Tistrella bauzanensis: one gene and its partner. The protein of the gene in region 1 interacts with the protein of each later gene in a pairwise test. Links are inferred from orthologs where the notes say so. Each region holds a gene or a part of one and is shown in the gene's direction. Other genes may lie near its edges.

Region 1 (7,940 bases):
ATCTGGTGCTGCTGGTCGACCCCGAAAATCCGGCCGATCTGGTCGAGGCCCAGCGGATCAACGACCGGCTGGTGGAACGGGCGCTGGCCATGGGCGGCACCTGCACCGGCGAACACGGCATCGGCCTTGGCAAGCGCGACTTCCTGATCGCCGAACATGGCGAGGCGATTTCGGTCATGCGCCAGATCAAGCAGGCGCTGGACCCGCAGGGCATCATGAATCCCGGCAAGGTGCTGCGTCCCTGACCAGGGCGCGATCATCGACGCCAACCGATCAACGCCCGCGGCAAGGCTCGCGGGCGTTGTCATTCGCGGGGTGACGGCACCGGCAGGCCGCGCCTAGACTGCTCGCCCACGCCGCACGACCGGCAGCCTGTCTCAAGAACAGCCTGTCCCAAGAAACGATCCTGGGGGGAACCGTCCCGACATGAGCACCCACCGCATCCTGTCACGGCTGACACGCCGTGGTCTTCTGAAGAGCCTCGGCCTGTCGGTCGCGGCCGCAGCCCTTGCAACCGCCCTGCCCCACGGCGCCGAAGCCGCCGGCGACAAGATCAAGGTCGCGGCCCTCACCTTCGTGTCGTCGTCGCCGCTGTTCATCGCCAAGGAGCGCGGCTATTACGAGGATGAAGGGCTCGATGTCGAGATCGAGTTCTTCCGCGCCGCCCAGCCGGTGGCGGTGGCGATCGCCTCGGGCGATGCCGATTTCGGCGTGACCGCCTTCACCGCCGGTTTCTTCAATCTGGCCGGCAAGGGTGCCGTCAAGGTGATCGCGGGCCAGTCGGCCGAGATTGCGGGCCATGAGGGATCGGCGATCCTGGTGTCGAACCAGGCCTGGGAGGCAGGGTTCCGCAGCGTCGACGACTTCCCCGGCCACAGCCTGGCCATGACGCAGGTGGGCTCGTCCTTCCACTATATGGCCGGCAAGCTGGCCGAGGCGCGGGGCTTCGATCTGGATAAGGTGGATCTGAAGCCGCTTCAGGCGGTGCCCAACATGATCGCGGCGCTGAAGACCGGTCAGGTCGACGCCATGATCATCGTGCCCCATATCGCCAAGGGGCTGGTCGACAGCGGTGCCGCCAGAAGCCTGGGCCAGGTCGCCGATTATGCGCCCTACCAACTGGGCGGGCTGTTCACCTCCACCGAGAACGTCGCCGAGCGTCGCGACATGGTGGAACGCTTCGTGCGCGCCTATATCCGTGCCTCGGCCGATTACAATGCCACGCTGAATGCGGTCGACGCCGAGGGCAACCGGGTGTTCGGCCCCGAGACCCAGCCGGTGGTCGACATCATCAACAAATATGTCTATCCGGATAAGCCCAATGACGCGGGCGTGAAGGCCGGCGCCATGTTCATCGAGCCCAAGGGCCGGTTCGATGCGGCCGATATCGCCGAACAGGTCCACTGGTATCAGGCGCGCAATCTGGTCGATGCCTCGGTCGATCCGGCAAGCTTCATCGATACCAGCTTCGTCGATGGCGGCTTTTCCGTCACCGCCGCCAGATAGGGCGCAGGCAACCGATGCGCCTGATCCTCGATGCGGTCGTCCACAGCTATGATGACCTTCACGCCCTGGGTCCGATCGATCTGGAGGTCGATGATGGTCGGATCGTGGCCGTGGTCGGCCCGTCGGGTTGCGGCAAATCCACCCTGCTCGCCATCGCGGGCGGCCTGATCCGGCCGTCTGCGGGGCGGGTGGCGATGGCAGGCGACGTGCCCGCCGGATGCCTCAACCCGCTGACCTATGTGTTTCAGGATTTCGCCCTGCTGCCCTGGCGCAGCGTCGCGGCCAATGTCGCCCTGCCGCTGGAAGGGCGCGGGTTGGGGCGGGCGGAGCGTCGCGCCCGTGTGGCCGATGCGCTGGACCGTACCGGCCTGTCGGATTTCGCCGGCGCCCTGCCCCGCCAGTTGTCGGGCGGCATGCGCCAGCGGGTCGGTATCGCCCGGGCGCTGGCGGTCAATCCGGCCGTGCTGCTGATGGATGAACCGCTATCGGCGCTGGATGCCCAGACCCGCGATCTGCTGATGGACGATCTGGTGGCCCTGCATGGCCGCGCGCCGTTCAGCGCGCTCTATGTCACCCATAATCTTGCCGAAGCCGTCCGCCTGGCGCATCGGGTGGTGGTGCTGTCGCGCCGCCCCGGCCGGGTGCGCGACGTGGTCGACATCGATATCGCCATCGCCGATCGCGCCCGCGCCGCGGCCGATCTGGCCGTGATCACCGACCGGCTGTGGCAATCGATCCGCGACGAGGCCGCAACCGCCGACCGGGAGCTTGCCAATGTCCGATCGTGACATCCGTCCGGTCCCGTTCCGCGGCGGTGGCTTCCGGCCCCGCCGCATGCCGGTGATCACCGCCGTGTTCTTCATCTGCCTGCTGGCGCTTTGGGCGGTGGGCAGCCGCACCGGCTTCATCGGACCGCTGACCCTGCCGCCACCGGGCGACGTGCTGGCATCCCTGGCCCGGTTGATCGAGACCGGCGATCTGTGGCGCCATCTCTCGGCCTCGCTGTTCCGGCTGGGCGCCGGTTGGACGATCGGGGTCACGGCGGGTGTGGCGCTGGGGCTGGCGGTGGGGCTGTTCTCGGTCGCCCGTGCCATGGGCATGCCGGTGGTCTCGGCATTGTTTCCCATCCCCAAGATCGCGCTGCTGCCGCTGTTCATCATCTGGTTCGGCATCGGCGAGCCGTCGAAGGTGGCGACCATCGCCTTCGGCGTGTTCTTCCCGACCGTCATCCACACCGCTGGCGGAGTTGCCAATGTGCCGCGCAGCCTGATCGCCATGGGCCAGAGCTTCGGCCTCAGCCCCTGGCGGATCATGACCCGGATCGTGCTGCCGGGGGCCCTGCCCGCCATCCTGACCGGATTCCGGGTCTCGGCCTCGATCGGCATCATCCTGCTGGTGGCGGCCGAGATGATCGGCGCTCAATACGGCCTGGGCGCGCTGGTTCTGGCGGCGGGCAATCTGATGCAGACCGATCTGCTGATCGCGGGCGTGGTGGTGCTGTCGCTGCTGGGTCTGATCGTGGCCGGGCTGCTGGGGCTGATCGAGAAGCGCCTGCTGCGCTGGCGCTGATCCTGGAGGTTCACGGCCTGAGGGCACGACGATGACACCCGCCTCCGACACCGATACCGATCGCGGCCTTGTCTATGCCTTCGCCCTGGATGGCCAGGGCGGCGGCCGGGCCGTGCCTGCCGCCGATCTGCCTGCCGCCACACGTGCCGCGCGCGATGGCAGCGGCCCGCCCCTGTGGCTGCATGTCGACCGCACCGCCGCCGAGGTCGGGATCTGGCTGGATGCCGCCGGCATTCCGCCACAGGCTGCCGAAGCCCTGCTGGCCGAGGAAACCCGCCCGCGCGCCGACCGGTTCGGCGATGGACTGGTGATCAATCTGCGCGGGCTGAACCTCAATCCGGGGATGGATGCCTTCGATCTGGTGTCGGTGCGCGCCTGGGCCGCCCCCGGCATCACGCTGACCACCCGGCGCTATCGGATCATGGCCGCCCGCGGCATGGCCGAGGCGCTGGCGGCCGGCGCCGATGGTCCGCTGGATGCGGGCGGGGTGATCGCGCAACTCGCCGACCGGCTGATGACCCGCCTGCGGGTCGAGATCGACCGCCTGGAAGACGAGATCGACCAGTTGGAAGACGAGGCGCTGGATGCCGCCGCCGCCAGCGGCACCAGCCCGCGCACCGCCCACAGGCCCGGCGGCATCCGCCGTGCCCGGGCGCGGCTGGCGGAACTGCGCCGCGAAACCATCGCGCTCCGCCGCTATATGGCGCCGCAACGCGAGGCCCTGTCGCGGCTGGCCATCCTGGACCCCAGCCCCTTCGGACATGCCGACCGCCTGGACCTGCGCGAGACCGCCGACCAGTTGACCCGGATGGTCGAGGATCTGGAGGCCATCCGCGAACGCACCCTGCTCGCCCAGGGTGAATGGGAGGCGCGGATCGCCGAGCGGACCGACCGCACGGTCTATCTGCTCACCATCCTGTCGGCGGTGTTGCTGCCACTGAGTGTGGTCACCGGGCTGCTGGGCGTGAATGTCGGCGGCATTCCCGGCGCCGGCCATCCGGCGGCCTTCGCCATTCTGTGCGCGGCACTGACGATCCTGGTCGCGATCCAGCTCTGGCTGTTCCGGCGCCTGCGCTGGATCTGACCGCCAGGGCCGGCATGCAGGACCGGTGGTCAGGGCCGCCGGTACAGCACCATGCCGCCGTGATACAGCACGCCGTCGATGAAATCGCCGTCGGCGGTAAAGCCGGTGTCGTCGACATAGTCGATATGGTCGCCGGTGATGGTGTAGGCGCCCTGATAGGCGGCCTCGCGATTGCCGCGCGCCTCGACATAGCGGCCATTGGCCAGCAGTTCATGGCGGATGCGGCCATCCTCCGTCACCCACATGCCGACATATGGGTGGCTGCGCGCCGTTCCGGGCTTGGTCATGGTGCCGGTCTCCTGCTGTGCCTGGGCCATGGCGGTTGTGGCAATCACCGCCGCCATGGCGATACCTGCCAGACGAATGGACATGAAACGCTCTCCATATCTGAAGGCCGGGGCCGGTCAGTGGGGGCTGGCGGTCGGCCGGACGATCATTTCGCTGACATCGACATCATCGGGCTGGGCGATGGCGAAGCGGATCGCGCGGGCGATGGCGTCGGGCTCGATGGTGATCCGCCGGAAGCTCTCCATCGCCGCGCGGGCGGTGTCGTCGGTGATGGTCCCGGCCAGTTCCGACGTCACGGTGCCGGGCGAGATCACTGTCACCCGGATGCGGTCGGTTTCCTGGCGCAACCCGTCTGAAATAGCGCCGACCGCGAACTTCGTCGCGCAATAGACCGCGGCGGTCGGGCTGACCGCATGACCGCCGATTGACGACACATTGATCACCTGGCCCGTGCCCTGTTCCGTCATCGCCGGCAGCACGGCCGCGATGCCGTGCAGCACGCCCCGGATGTTGACGTCGATCATCCGGTCCCATTCATCCAGCTTCAAGGCAGCCAGCGGCGACAGCGGCATCACGCCCGCATTGTTGACGATGACGTCGATCCGGCCGAATTCGGCACGGGCGGCATCGACGAAGGCCATCATGTCGGCGCGGTCGGTGACGTCGAGCGCGCGGGCCCGGGCAGTGCCGCCGGCGGCCGCGATGGCATCGGCCAGCCGGTCCAGCCGGTCGGCGCGGCGCGCGCCCAGCACCACCACCGCGCCGGCGGCGGCCAGGATACGGGCGGTCGCCTCGCCGATGCCGCTGCTGGCGCCGGTGATCAGCACGATCTTACCGGCGACACCCGCCATGGGCGTCACCGGATGCATGGTTCCGGATGCGGGTGATATCGGTTGACTGGTCATAGCATCAGTCCCCTGTGTGACGCTGGCCCTGTATGACGCGGCGCGGGGCAGGCCGGTGATGACCGGATGCCCCTCGCTCTCAGAGATACCGCTTATGACGGCCGGATATAATCGCCCGGCTCTCACCAGGACTTGTTAGCCAGAATGGTATAATCGACCTCCACCGCCCGCACGGCGTCGATGAAGGCCCTCAGCGCCGGTGCCATCTGGCGCTGGCGTGGATAGCACAGGAAGAACCCCGGATAGGCCGCACACCACGGCTCAAGCATCGGCTCCAACCGCCCGGCCGCGATATGCGGGGCGCCTTCCTCATTGGTCAGAAAGGCGATGCCGATGCCAGCAAGGCAGGCATCGAGCATCATCCGCCGGTCATTGACAATCAGCGGCCCTGAGACGCTGACCGCGAACCAGACGCCATCGCGGCAGAATTCCCAGTCATAGGGCTGGCTGCGCCCGTCCCAACGCCAGCGGATGCAGGCATAAGCGGTCAGATCCCCCGGCTCCGCCGGCCGGCCGTGGCGGGCAAGGTAATCGGGTGTGGCCATCGGAATCTGACGATGATCACCGCCCAGCCTCACCGCGACCATGTCCTTCTCCACCACCTCTCCGGGCCGGATCGCCAGATCGAAGCCGCCGGCGACGATATCGACCACCGCGTCGTCCACCGTCAGGTCGATCACCACATCGGGATGGGCGGCGTGAAACGCGGCCAGCATCGGCTCGATCCGTCTGGCCGCCGCGACACGGGCGGCATGCACCCGCACCGTTCCAGCGACCCGCCCGCCGGCCCGGCTCGCCATCTCCACCGCGGCACCGATCTCGTCCATGGCCGGCCGCAGGCGGTTGAACAGGGCCTGACCGGGTGGCGTCAACGCCACGCTGCGTGTGGTGCGATTGAACAGCCGCACACCCAGCCGCGTCTCCAGCGCCCGGATCGTCTGGCTCAACGATGACGGCGTGACGCCCAGCCGCTCGGCCGCCCGGCTGAAGCCGCCCTGCTCGGCCACTTCCACGAAGGCGCGCAACTGCGCATATTCCACCCCCTGGCTGGACGGGGTCATCCTCTGCCTCCCTGACCTGAACGATGCGGCATTGTCTCAGGGCGGCGGATGATTTCCAATCGGGAGCCATGAAGACGCACGAATGCGCCCGCCGAGGAACACGCCCGCCATGCAGTCGATACCCCATGTCTCCACACCCGTTCTCGTCACATGCGACGGTGCCGTCGCCACCGTCACTCTTGCCCGGCCGTCGGTCAACGCCCTCGACAGCGCAGCGCTGGAACGGCTGATCGGGCTGGTGGCCGAGATCGATGCCGACCCTGCGATCCGCGCTGTGGTCCTGACCGGCCAGGGGCGCTGCTTCTCGGCCGGGCTGGATCTTGCCGAAGAACTCGACGCGATCGAGGCCGGCCGCCCCGGCCCCTTGATGCATGGCGTGGCGCTCTACGAGGCCCTCACCCACCGGAAGACACCATGGATCGCCGCGATCAATGGCGCAGCACTGGGGGCCGGGCTTGGTATCGCCGTCTGCTGCGACGTCATCCTGGCAGCCGACAATGCCATGGTCGGCCTGCCCGAGATCAATGTCGGCATGCTGGGCGGCGCACGCCATGCCATGCGGCTGCTGGGGCATTCCACCGTGTCACGCATGCTGCTGACCGGCCGGCCGCTGCCGGCCGCCGAGCTTGCCCGCCGCGGCGCCATCGAGCCGGTGACCGCTCCTGAAGCCCTGCTACCCGACGCGCTGGCCCTGGCGCGGGAGATATCCGGCAAGGATCCGGTCGCCATCGGCCATGCGCTTGCCTGTCTGCGCGAGGTGGAGGACATGCCGCTGGTCGCGGGCTATGCGGCCGAAATGGCCCATGTCGCCGAGCTTGCCCGCACTGAGACGGCGCAGGCTGCCATGCGGCGCTTTCTCAAACGGGATTGACGGGTGTCGATGAGCAATCGATACCGGGCCGGAACGCCACCAGTGGCTGTCAGCCGGATATCGAACGGCGAAGGCGGCCACCGCTGACGCGGGGCCGCCTTCCGTCACGCTCTGCCGGCTGCCGGCCGGGCGCCCGGGGGCGTCCCGTCAGGCCGCGGTATCGTGGCGGCTGCGGCGCGTGGCGTTCACCCCCGCCAGGAAGGCCAGACCCTCGGCAGCGATGGCATCACCGACGGTCGCCTCGCCTTCCGTCATCAGCGAGCCCAGATCGACCCATTGCGCATAGAGCGGCCGTGTCCGGTCGGTGATGATGCCGGCATGCAGCAGGGTCTTCACCAGAACCCGGAAGACATTGGTGCTCTCGCCCATCTCGGCGCGGCGCACATCGGAGGTATAGCTCTCCTTCATCGCATCGCGCACCCATTGCCAATCCAGGCCCAGCGGCGCATACAGCGCCTGCTTCTGGCTGGGATGCAGCATGTTGAACATCAGGATCTGGAAGCACTGGGCGGCCCAGTCCTCCACGCCGTTGCGGGCCTTCTCGTCCATCATCGGCAGGGCATCACGGCCCCACAGCTTGCCGGCACGGTGATGAAAGGCCTCGTCGGTCATGACAAGCTGGGTCAGCCGGCGCAGAACCGGGTCATGGCTTTTGG
Region 2 (7,822 bases), on another replicon or contig:
CGCCGCTGCCGCCGATCTTGACGCGCTGGAAGAGGTGCGCGTCCAGGCTTTCGGCCGCAAGGGCCGCATCACCGAGATGCTGAAGGGCCTGGGTGCCCTGGAGCCCGAGGCGCGCAAGGCGGCGGGGCAGGCATTGAACCAGTTGCGCGACGCCCTGCAGGGCGAGCTGGATGCACGCCGCGACGGGCTGAAGGCGGCGGCACTGGATGCGCGCCTGGCCGCCGAGCGGATCGATGTGACCCTGCCCGCGCGCCCCGAGCCGCGGGGCCGCATCCATCCGATCTCGCAGGTGATCGACGAGCTGACCGCGATTTTTGCCGATATGGGCTTCCAGGTCGCCGAAGGTCCGCAGATCGAGACCGATTATTACAACTTCACCGCGCTGAATATTCCGCCGGAGCATCCCGCGCGGCAGATGCACGATACCTTCTATGTGCGCGGCACGGCCGATGACGGTGCCAATCTGGTGCTGCGCACCCATACCTCGCCGGTACAGATCCGGACCATGGAGGGCGGGCGCCCGCCTTATCGGATCATCGCCCCGGGGCGGACCTATCGCAGCGACAGCGACATGACCCATACCCCGATGTTCCATCAGGTCGAAGGGCTGGTGATCGATCGCGGCATCACCATGGCGCATCTGAAGGGCTGCCTGATCGAGTTCGCCAAGGCGTTCTTCGAGGTCGACGATCTGCCGGTGCGCTTCCGCCCCAGCTATTTCCCGTTCACGGAACCCTCGGCCGAGATGGATATCGGCTGCGGGCGCGGCGGCGGCGAGCTGAAGATCGGCAATTTCGGCGACTGGCTGGAAATCCTGGGCTGCGGCATGGTGCATCCCAAGGTGCTGACCATGGCCGGCATCGACCCGGCCGAATATCAGGGCTTCGCCTTCGGCATGGGGATCGAGCGCATCGCGATGCTGAAATACGGGGTGCCGGATCTGCGCACCTTCTTCGACAGCGATCCGCGCTGGCTGAAGCATTACGGCTTCGCCGCCGCCGATCTGCCGACGCTTGCCGGCGGGCTGACGCGCTAATTCAGAGGGGCACCCCGCGATGAAATTCACCCTGTCCTGGTTGAAGGACCATCTCGACACCGATGCCGATCTGGACCGGATCGCGCTGGCGCTGACCGCGGTCGGCCTGGAGGTGGAAGAGATCACCGATCGTGGCGCGGCGCTGGCGCCGTTCACGGTCGCCCATGTGATATCGGCCGAACCCCACCCCGATGCCGACAAGCTGCGCGTCTGCCGGGTTGACACGGGCGACGGTGAGCCGCAGCAGGTTGTCTGCGGCGCGCCCAACGCCCGCACCGGCATGAAGGCGGTGTTCGCGCGCTCGGGCCTGACGGTGCCTGGCACCGGTCTGGTGCTGAAGCCGTCGAAGATCCGCGGCGTCGAGAGCAACGGCATGCTGGTGTCGATGCGCGAGATGGGCCTGTCGGACGAGCATGACGGCATCATCGAGATGCCGGCCGACGCACCGGTGGGCGTGCCCTTCGCATCGCTGATGGGCCTGGACGATCCGGTCATCGAGATCGCGATCACGCCAAATCGTGGCGACTGCCTGGGTGTGCGTGGTGTTGCCCGCGACCTCGCCGCCGCCGGCCTTGGCACCCTGAAGCCGCTGACGGTCGATCCGGTGCCCGGCGCCTTCCCCTGTCCGGTCGATATCCGGATCGAGGATGGCGATGGCTGCCCGGTCTTCGCCGGCCGGCTGATCCGCGGCGTCACCAATGGCGCGTCGCCCGACTGGATGGTGCGCCGGCTGATGGCGGTGGGTCTGCGGCCGATTTCGGTGCTGGTGGATATCACCAATTACGTGTCGCAGGATCTGGGCCGGCCGCTGCATGTCTTCGATGCGAACAAGCTGGCCGGCAATCTGGTGATCCGCGCCGCCGCGGAAGGCGAGACCCTGGCGGCGCTGGACGAGCGCAGCTATACGCTCGCCGCCGGCCGCGACGTGGTGATCGCCGATGACGCCGGCGTGCAGAGCCTGGGCGGCATCATGGGCGGCGCGCTGTCGGGCGTGGACGAGACCACGACCGACGTGCTGCTGGAATGCGCCTGGTTCGACCCGAAGCGGGTGGCGGAAACCGGCCGCGCGCTGAGCATCCTGAGCGACGCCCGTTATCGGTTCGAGCGCTGGGTCGACCCGGCATCGGTGCTGCCCGGCACCGAGATCGCGACCGCGATGATCCTGACCCTGGCCGGCGGCACGGCAAGCGAGATCCGGCTGGCCGGCACCGTGCCGGCCTTTGATCGGGTGATCGGCTATCGCCCGGCGCGGGTGAGCTCGCTTGGCGGCCTCAACGTGGCCGCGGACCAGCAGGCGGCGATTCTGGACAAGCTGGGCTTCGCCGTCGACCGCAGCGCTGGTGATGTCTGGCAGGTGACCGTGCCGGGCTGGCGCCAGGATGTGGAAGGCGAGGCCGATCTGGTCGAGGAGGTGCTGCGCATCACCGGCTATGACAGCGTGCCGGCGCTGCCGCTGCCGCGCACCGATGTCGTGACCCGCACCGCCGCATCAGGCCGGCGCCTGCGCGCCGGCTGGGTGCGGCGCGATCTGGCGGCGCGCGGCCTGACCGAGACCGTGAACTATTCCTTCCTGACCGAAGCCGATGCCCGCCGTTTCGGTGGCGGCGACGACGCCCTGTTCCTGTTGAACCCGATTTCGGCCGATCTGGCGGTGATGCGGCCGACGCCGCTGGCCTCGCTGGTGATGGCGGCGGGGCGTGCGGCGGCACGCGGCGAGACCGACAGCCGCTGGTTCGAAGTGGGGCCGGGCTGGCGCGGTGTCGCACCCGACGACCAGCGGACCATGGCCTGTGGTCTGCGCACCGGCCGCACCGGCCCGCGCAACTGGGCCGAGCGGCCGCGGGCCGTGGACGTGTTCGACGCCAAGGCCGATATCCTGGCGGCGCTGGCCGCCGCCGGGCTGGATGCCGACAAGGTGCAGGTGGTGCAGGGGCAGACGCCGGCTCATTACCATCCGGGCCGGTCTGCCGTGATCCGGCTGGGGCCCAAGCTGACGCTGGGCGCCTTTGGCGAGTTGCATCCGCTGATCCTGGACGCTCATGACATCAAGGGCGCGGCGGTCGGGTTCGAGCTGGACCTGGACGCGCTGCCCGAGCCGAAGCGCAAGCCCGGCCGGGCGCGGCCGGCGCTGGTGTTGCACGACTTCCAGGCTGTCGAGCGCGACTTCGCCTTCGTGGTTGACGAGGGGGTTGCCGCCGACCAGCTGGTCAAGGCGGTGCGGGGCGCCGACCGCAAGCTGATCAGCGATGTTGCGGTGTTCGACCGCTTCGCGGGCGAACGGCTTGGCGCCGGCAAGGTGTCGCTGGCGGTCTCGGTCACGCTCCAGCCGGCTGACCGCACGCTGACCGATGCCGAGATCCAGGCGGTGTCGGACCGGATCGTGGCGGCGGTGACCAAGGCGACCGGGGCGGCGCTGCGCAGCTAAGCATCGGCAATGGCCATCAATGGCCGGACGGACGCCAAGGGTGAGGCTCTGTGGATCAGGGCCTCACCCTTGCGTTTTTCACGCATCGGAAACCGGCGGCGGTCTCGTATAACGTCATGAACCCGTCATGCATCGGCCATGTGCGGCGCGATGGCGGGATTGATGCCTGCCGTGCCGGCCCCCATATGCCAGTCACCTCCGCCAGTTGGTTCAAGCCGCTGTTTTCCGTTCTGCACCGCCCGGCAAAGGCGTTCCGGCGCATGTCCGAAGTCGATCAACTGCTTCTCGCGCGCGAGAAGCGCGGCGTGCGCTTTGCGCTGGTCGCGCGGCTGGGTATGCTTGCAATCGTGTTCGCGCTACATGTGCTGCTGTATCACTCGGTGCGTGAGCTGGTGATGGTGGCGGCGCTGTGCGGCGGTGCCGCGCTCGGCACGCTGCTGCTGCTGATCCGCCTGGATCGCCACGGTTGTCCGCAGATGACCGGCTATCTGGCGGCGGTGCTGGATGTGCTGGTGCTGAGCGGTCTGCCGGTGATCTGGTATATCGGCACCGGCGCCGATCAGGTGGTGGGGCCGCAATTCTTTCTGCAGACCCGGATGACGGTCGGCGTGCTGATGGTGATGGTGGTCAACGCCCTGGCGTTCCGGCCGGCATATCCGCTGGTGATCGCCGGCGCCTTCACCATCATCTATGGGGTGCTCGCCGGCGCGATTCTCAACGATCCGCGCACGGCCATCACCACCGATCCGCTGGCGGCGATGACCGGTCTGGGCGTGGCCCCACGGCTGGTGACGGCCGATATCGTGATCGTGTTGACCGTGGCGCTGCTGCTGGCGGTGATGACCCGGGTCGCGCGCGGCATGGCGGTGCAGGCCGTGCGCCTGCAACATGCCTCGGATCAGTTGCGGCGCTATTTCTCGCCGGCGGTGGCCGCCCGGATCGCCGAGGGCGGCGATGATTTCTTCCGGCCCGGCGGCGTGGTCCGCGAGGTCGCGATCCTGTTCGCCGACATCCGCGGCTTCACCCGGTTGTCGGCCCAGATGCCACCCGCCGACGTTCTGGACCTGTTGCGCAGCTATCATGCGGAAATGGTGGCGGTGGTCTTCGCCCATGGCGGCACGCTGGATAAATTCATCGGCGACGCGATCATGGTGACCTTCGGTTCGGCCGAGCCGGATGTGAACCCGGCCCGCCGGGCGCTGGAAACCGCCCTTGCCATGCGTGAGGCGCTGGACCGGCTGAATGCCCGCCGCGCGGCCGCGGGCGAAGTGCCGCTGGCCCAGGATATCGGCGTGCATGTCGGCCCCGCGCTGGTCGGCAATATCGGCACCCCTGAGCGGCTTGAACACACCGTGATCGGCGATACCGTCAACACCGCCAGCCGGATCGAGGCCGCCTGCAAGCAGCATGGCCGCGATCTGGTGGTGTCGGACGAAGTGGTGATGCGGGCAGGCGACGGGTTCCTGCTGGAACGGCTGGCGCCGACCTGGCTGGCCGGCAAGTCGGATCCCATGCAGCTCTATGCGGTCACCGGCCATGCGGCCCGGGGTGATGTGACCACCACCACCAGGCCCCTGCGGCCCGCCGCCGACATCGTGACCTTGCCGGAACCGGCTGCGGCTGTCGCCCCGGCTTCCGTTCCGGTTCCTGGGCCGGTTCCTGGGCCGGTGCCGGCACCGGCGGCGGCCACCGCCGCCTGATCGCGGTTGCCAGCACCGTGCGGGCGCCTTATGTTCCGGGCAGCCTCAAACACCTGTGCCGCCCGGCTTTTCGGGCCAGCTCTTCGGGATGTCCATGACCGATCTCGCGAACATCCGCAACTTCTCGATCATCGCCCATATCGACCACGGCAAGTCGACGCTCGCCGACCGCCTGATCGAACGGCTGGGTGGTCTTCAGGACCGCGAGATGAAGCAACAGATCCTCGACTCGATGGATATCGAGCGCGAGCGCGGCATCACGATCAAGGCTCAGACCGTGCGCCTGACCTATAATGCCAAGAACGGCAAGACCTATGAGCTGAACCTGATCGACACCCCCGGTCATGTCGATTTCTCATATGAGGTCAGCCGCTCGCTGTCGGCCTGTGAAGGCTCGCTGCTGCTGGTCGACGCCAGCCAGGGTGTCGAGGCGCAGACGCTCGCCAACGCCTATCTGGCGATCGATAACGACCACGAGATCGTGCCGGTGCTGAACAAGGTCGACCTGCCGGCGGCCGAGCCTGAGCGGATCAAGCAGCAGATCGAGGATGTGATCGGCCTGGATGCCAGCCAGGCGATCCCGATTTCGGCCAAGACCGGCATGGGCATCGAGGACGTGCTGGAAGCGCTGATCCACCGCCTGCCGGCGCCCGCCGGCGACCCTGCGGCGCCGTTGAAGGCGCTGGTGATCGATAGCTGGTATGACCCCTATCTGGGCGTGGTCATTCTGGTGCGGGTGAAGGACGGCACGCTGCGCCGGGGCGTGAAGGTCCGCTTCATGGCCAGCAAGCGCACCCATCCGGTCGACCGGGTGGGCGTGTTCACACCCAAGCCGCTGATGGTCGACGAGCTGGGCTGCGGCTCGATCGGCTTCATCACCGCCGGCATCAAGGACATTGCCGACGCGCAGGTCGGCGACACCATCACCGAGGAAGACCGTCTGGCGGCGGCGGCGCTGCCCGGCTTCAAGCCGACCGTGCCGGTGGTGTTCTGCTCGCTGTTCCCGGTGGATGCGAGCGATTACGAGCATCTGCGCGACAGCCTGGGCAAGCTGCGCCTGAACGATGCCGCCCTGCATTTCGAGCCCGAGACCTCGACCGCGCTGGGGCTGGGCTTCCGCTGCGGTTTCCTGGGCCTGCTGCATCTTGAGATCATCCAGGAGCGTCTGGAACGCGAATTCAACCTGGACCTGATCACCACGGCGCCGAGCGTGGTCTATAAGATCTACAAGACCGACGGCTCGATCATGGAGATGCACAACCCGGCCGACATGCCCGACCCGGTGCAGATCGACCATATCGAAGAGCCGATGATCAACGCCACCATCATGGTGCCCGACGACCATCTGGGTGCGGTGCTGAAGCTGTGCGAGGAAAAGCGCGGCCGTCAGAAGGAGCTGACCTATGTCGGCGGCCGGGCGATGGTGGTTTATGAACTGCCGCTGGCCGAGGTGGTGTTCGATTTCTATGACCGGCTGAAATCGGTCAGCCGCGGCTATGCCAGCTTCGACTATCAGCTTCAGGGCTATGAGGAGAGCGACCTCGTGAAGCTCTCGATCCTGGTCAACAAGGAGCCGGTGGATGCGCTGGCGATCATCGTTCACCGCGCGATGTCGGAAACCCGCGGCCGGGTGATCTGCGAACGGCTGAAGGATCTGATCCCCCGCCAGATGTTCCAGATCGCGGTACAGGCGGCGATCGGCGGCCGGGTGGTGGCGCGCGAGACGGTGAAGGCACTGCGCAAGGACGTGCTGGCCAAGTGCTATGGCGGCGACGTCAGCCGCAAGCGCAAGCTGCTCGACAAGCAGAAGGAAGGCAAGAAGCGGATGCGGACCTATGGCAATGTCGAGATTCCGCAATCGGCCTTCATCGCGGCGCTGAAGATCGACGGCTGACGCGCATCATCGTGGTGTGTGGGCTTCAGGCTATCGCCGCCGGCTGAACCGCCGGCGGCGCTCGGTATCGCCGCGCCCGCCACTCCCTGCCAGCAACACCAGCCCCAGCGCCCCCGCCCAGCCCCACAGCGGCAGGTTCAGCGCCCAGCGCACCGGCGGCCACAGCCCCGGCCACAGTGTGCTCTCGATGGCGGCCTGAAGGCCGATCAGGCTGCCGCGATCGATCGCGGCCCAGAGCGCCGAGAGCGGGATCATCTCCCATGTGCCCTGATACCACCAACCGATGGCTTCAAGGCCGATCAGGACAAGGGCTGCAAGGATCAACAGGCTGGCGAACAGGCGGCGGACCGGCATGCGGACGGATCTCTCCGATTGACGGGTGCGGCGGATAGCTTAGACCATCACCCGCGCCATGCAACATGCAGCCTGTCTGCATCTTCCCGCATGCGACCACGCTCTCACCATCCCGCCGCCGGCCTGCCGCAAATCCGTGTCGTTACCACAGATGGACGGTTGCGCTTGGCCCCAGCCCAGCTATAATGCGCGCCGCCGGTCGACCGGGAAATGCGCCCACCGCACGCATCCCGCCGCATCAATCGACCGCGCACCGAGCCGGAGGGATGGCCGAGCGGTCGAAGGCGCACGCCTGGAAAGTGTGTATACGGTAAAACGTATCGTGGGTTCGAATCCCACTCCCTCCGCCACTTCAGTCCCTGAGTGGGCACTGAGTTTACGCCGTTTTTCGCGGTGAGCGCCTGAAGCAGCCG

What was found.
Region 2: the proteins of IEW15_RS00605 (region 1) and lepA interact in binary tests that used the Escherichia coli proteins (3 or more experiments, as listed by UniProt). The link is inferred for Tistrella bauzanensis from one-to-one orthologs.

What each region holds. Positions count from the first base shown.
Region 1 is NZ_BMDZ01000001.1:141,719-149,658, reverse strand. What follows is about bases 2,158-5,132. They hold IEW15_RS00605 (zinc transporter ZntB), read left to right. Parts: upstream 2,158-3,106; coding sequence 3,107-4,159; downstream 4,160-5,132. Other genes in these bases: IEW15_RS00595 (SDR family oxidoreductase), read right to left, coding at 4,564-5,132; IEW15_RS00600 (Atu4866 domain-containing protein), read right to left, coding at 4,189-4,476; IEW15_RS00610 (ABC transporter permease), read left to right, coding at 2,281-3,075; IEW15_RS00615 (ABC transporter ATP-binding protein), read left to right, coding at 2,158-2,294. Outside these bases: IEW15_RS00625 (FAD-binding oxidoreductase), read left to right, coding at 1-245; IEW15_RS00620 (ABC transporter substrate-binding protein), read left to right, coding at 427-1,506; more of IEW15_RS00615, read left to right, coding at 1,521-2,157; more of IEW15_RS00595, read right to left, coding at 5,133-5,298; IEW15_RS00590 (LysR family transcriptional regulator), read right to left, coding at 5,475-6,413; IEW15_RS00585 (enoyl-CoA hydratase-related protein), read left to right, coding at 6,523-7,284; IEW15_RS00580 (ferritin-like domain-containing protein), read right to left, coding at 7,432-7,940. UniProt on the Escherichia coli protein: Zinc transporter. Acts as a Zn(2+):proton symporter, which likely mediates zinc ion uptake. Purified ZntB reconstituted in liposomes also binds and transports Cd(2+), Ni(2+) and Co(2+).
Region 2 is NZ_BMDZ01000013.1:9,431-17,252, reverse strand. Bases 4,799-7,655 are described here. They hold lepA (translation elongation factor 4), read left to right. Parts: upstream 4,799-5,255; coding sequence 5,256-7,055; downstream 7,056-7,655. Other genes in these bases: IEW15_RS07695 (hypothetical protein), read right to left, coding at 7,086-7,409; IEW15_RS07705 (adenylate/guanylate cyclase domain-containing protein), read left to right, coding at 4,799-5,161. Also shown: pheS (phenylalanine--tRNA ligase subunit alpha), read left to right, coding at 1-1,036; pheT (phenylalanine--tRNA ligase subunit beta), read left to right, coding at 1,056-3,461; more of IEW15_RS07705, read left to right, coding at 3,722-4,798. UniProt on the Escherichia coli protein: Required for accurate and efficient protein synthesis under certain stress conditions. May act as a fidelity factor of the translation reaction, by catalyzing a one-codon backward translocation of tRNAs on improperly translocated ribosomes.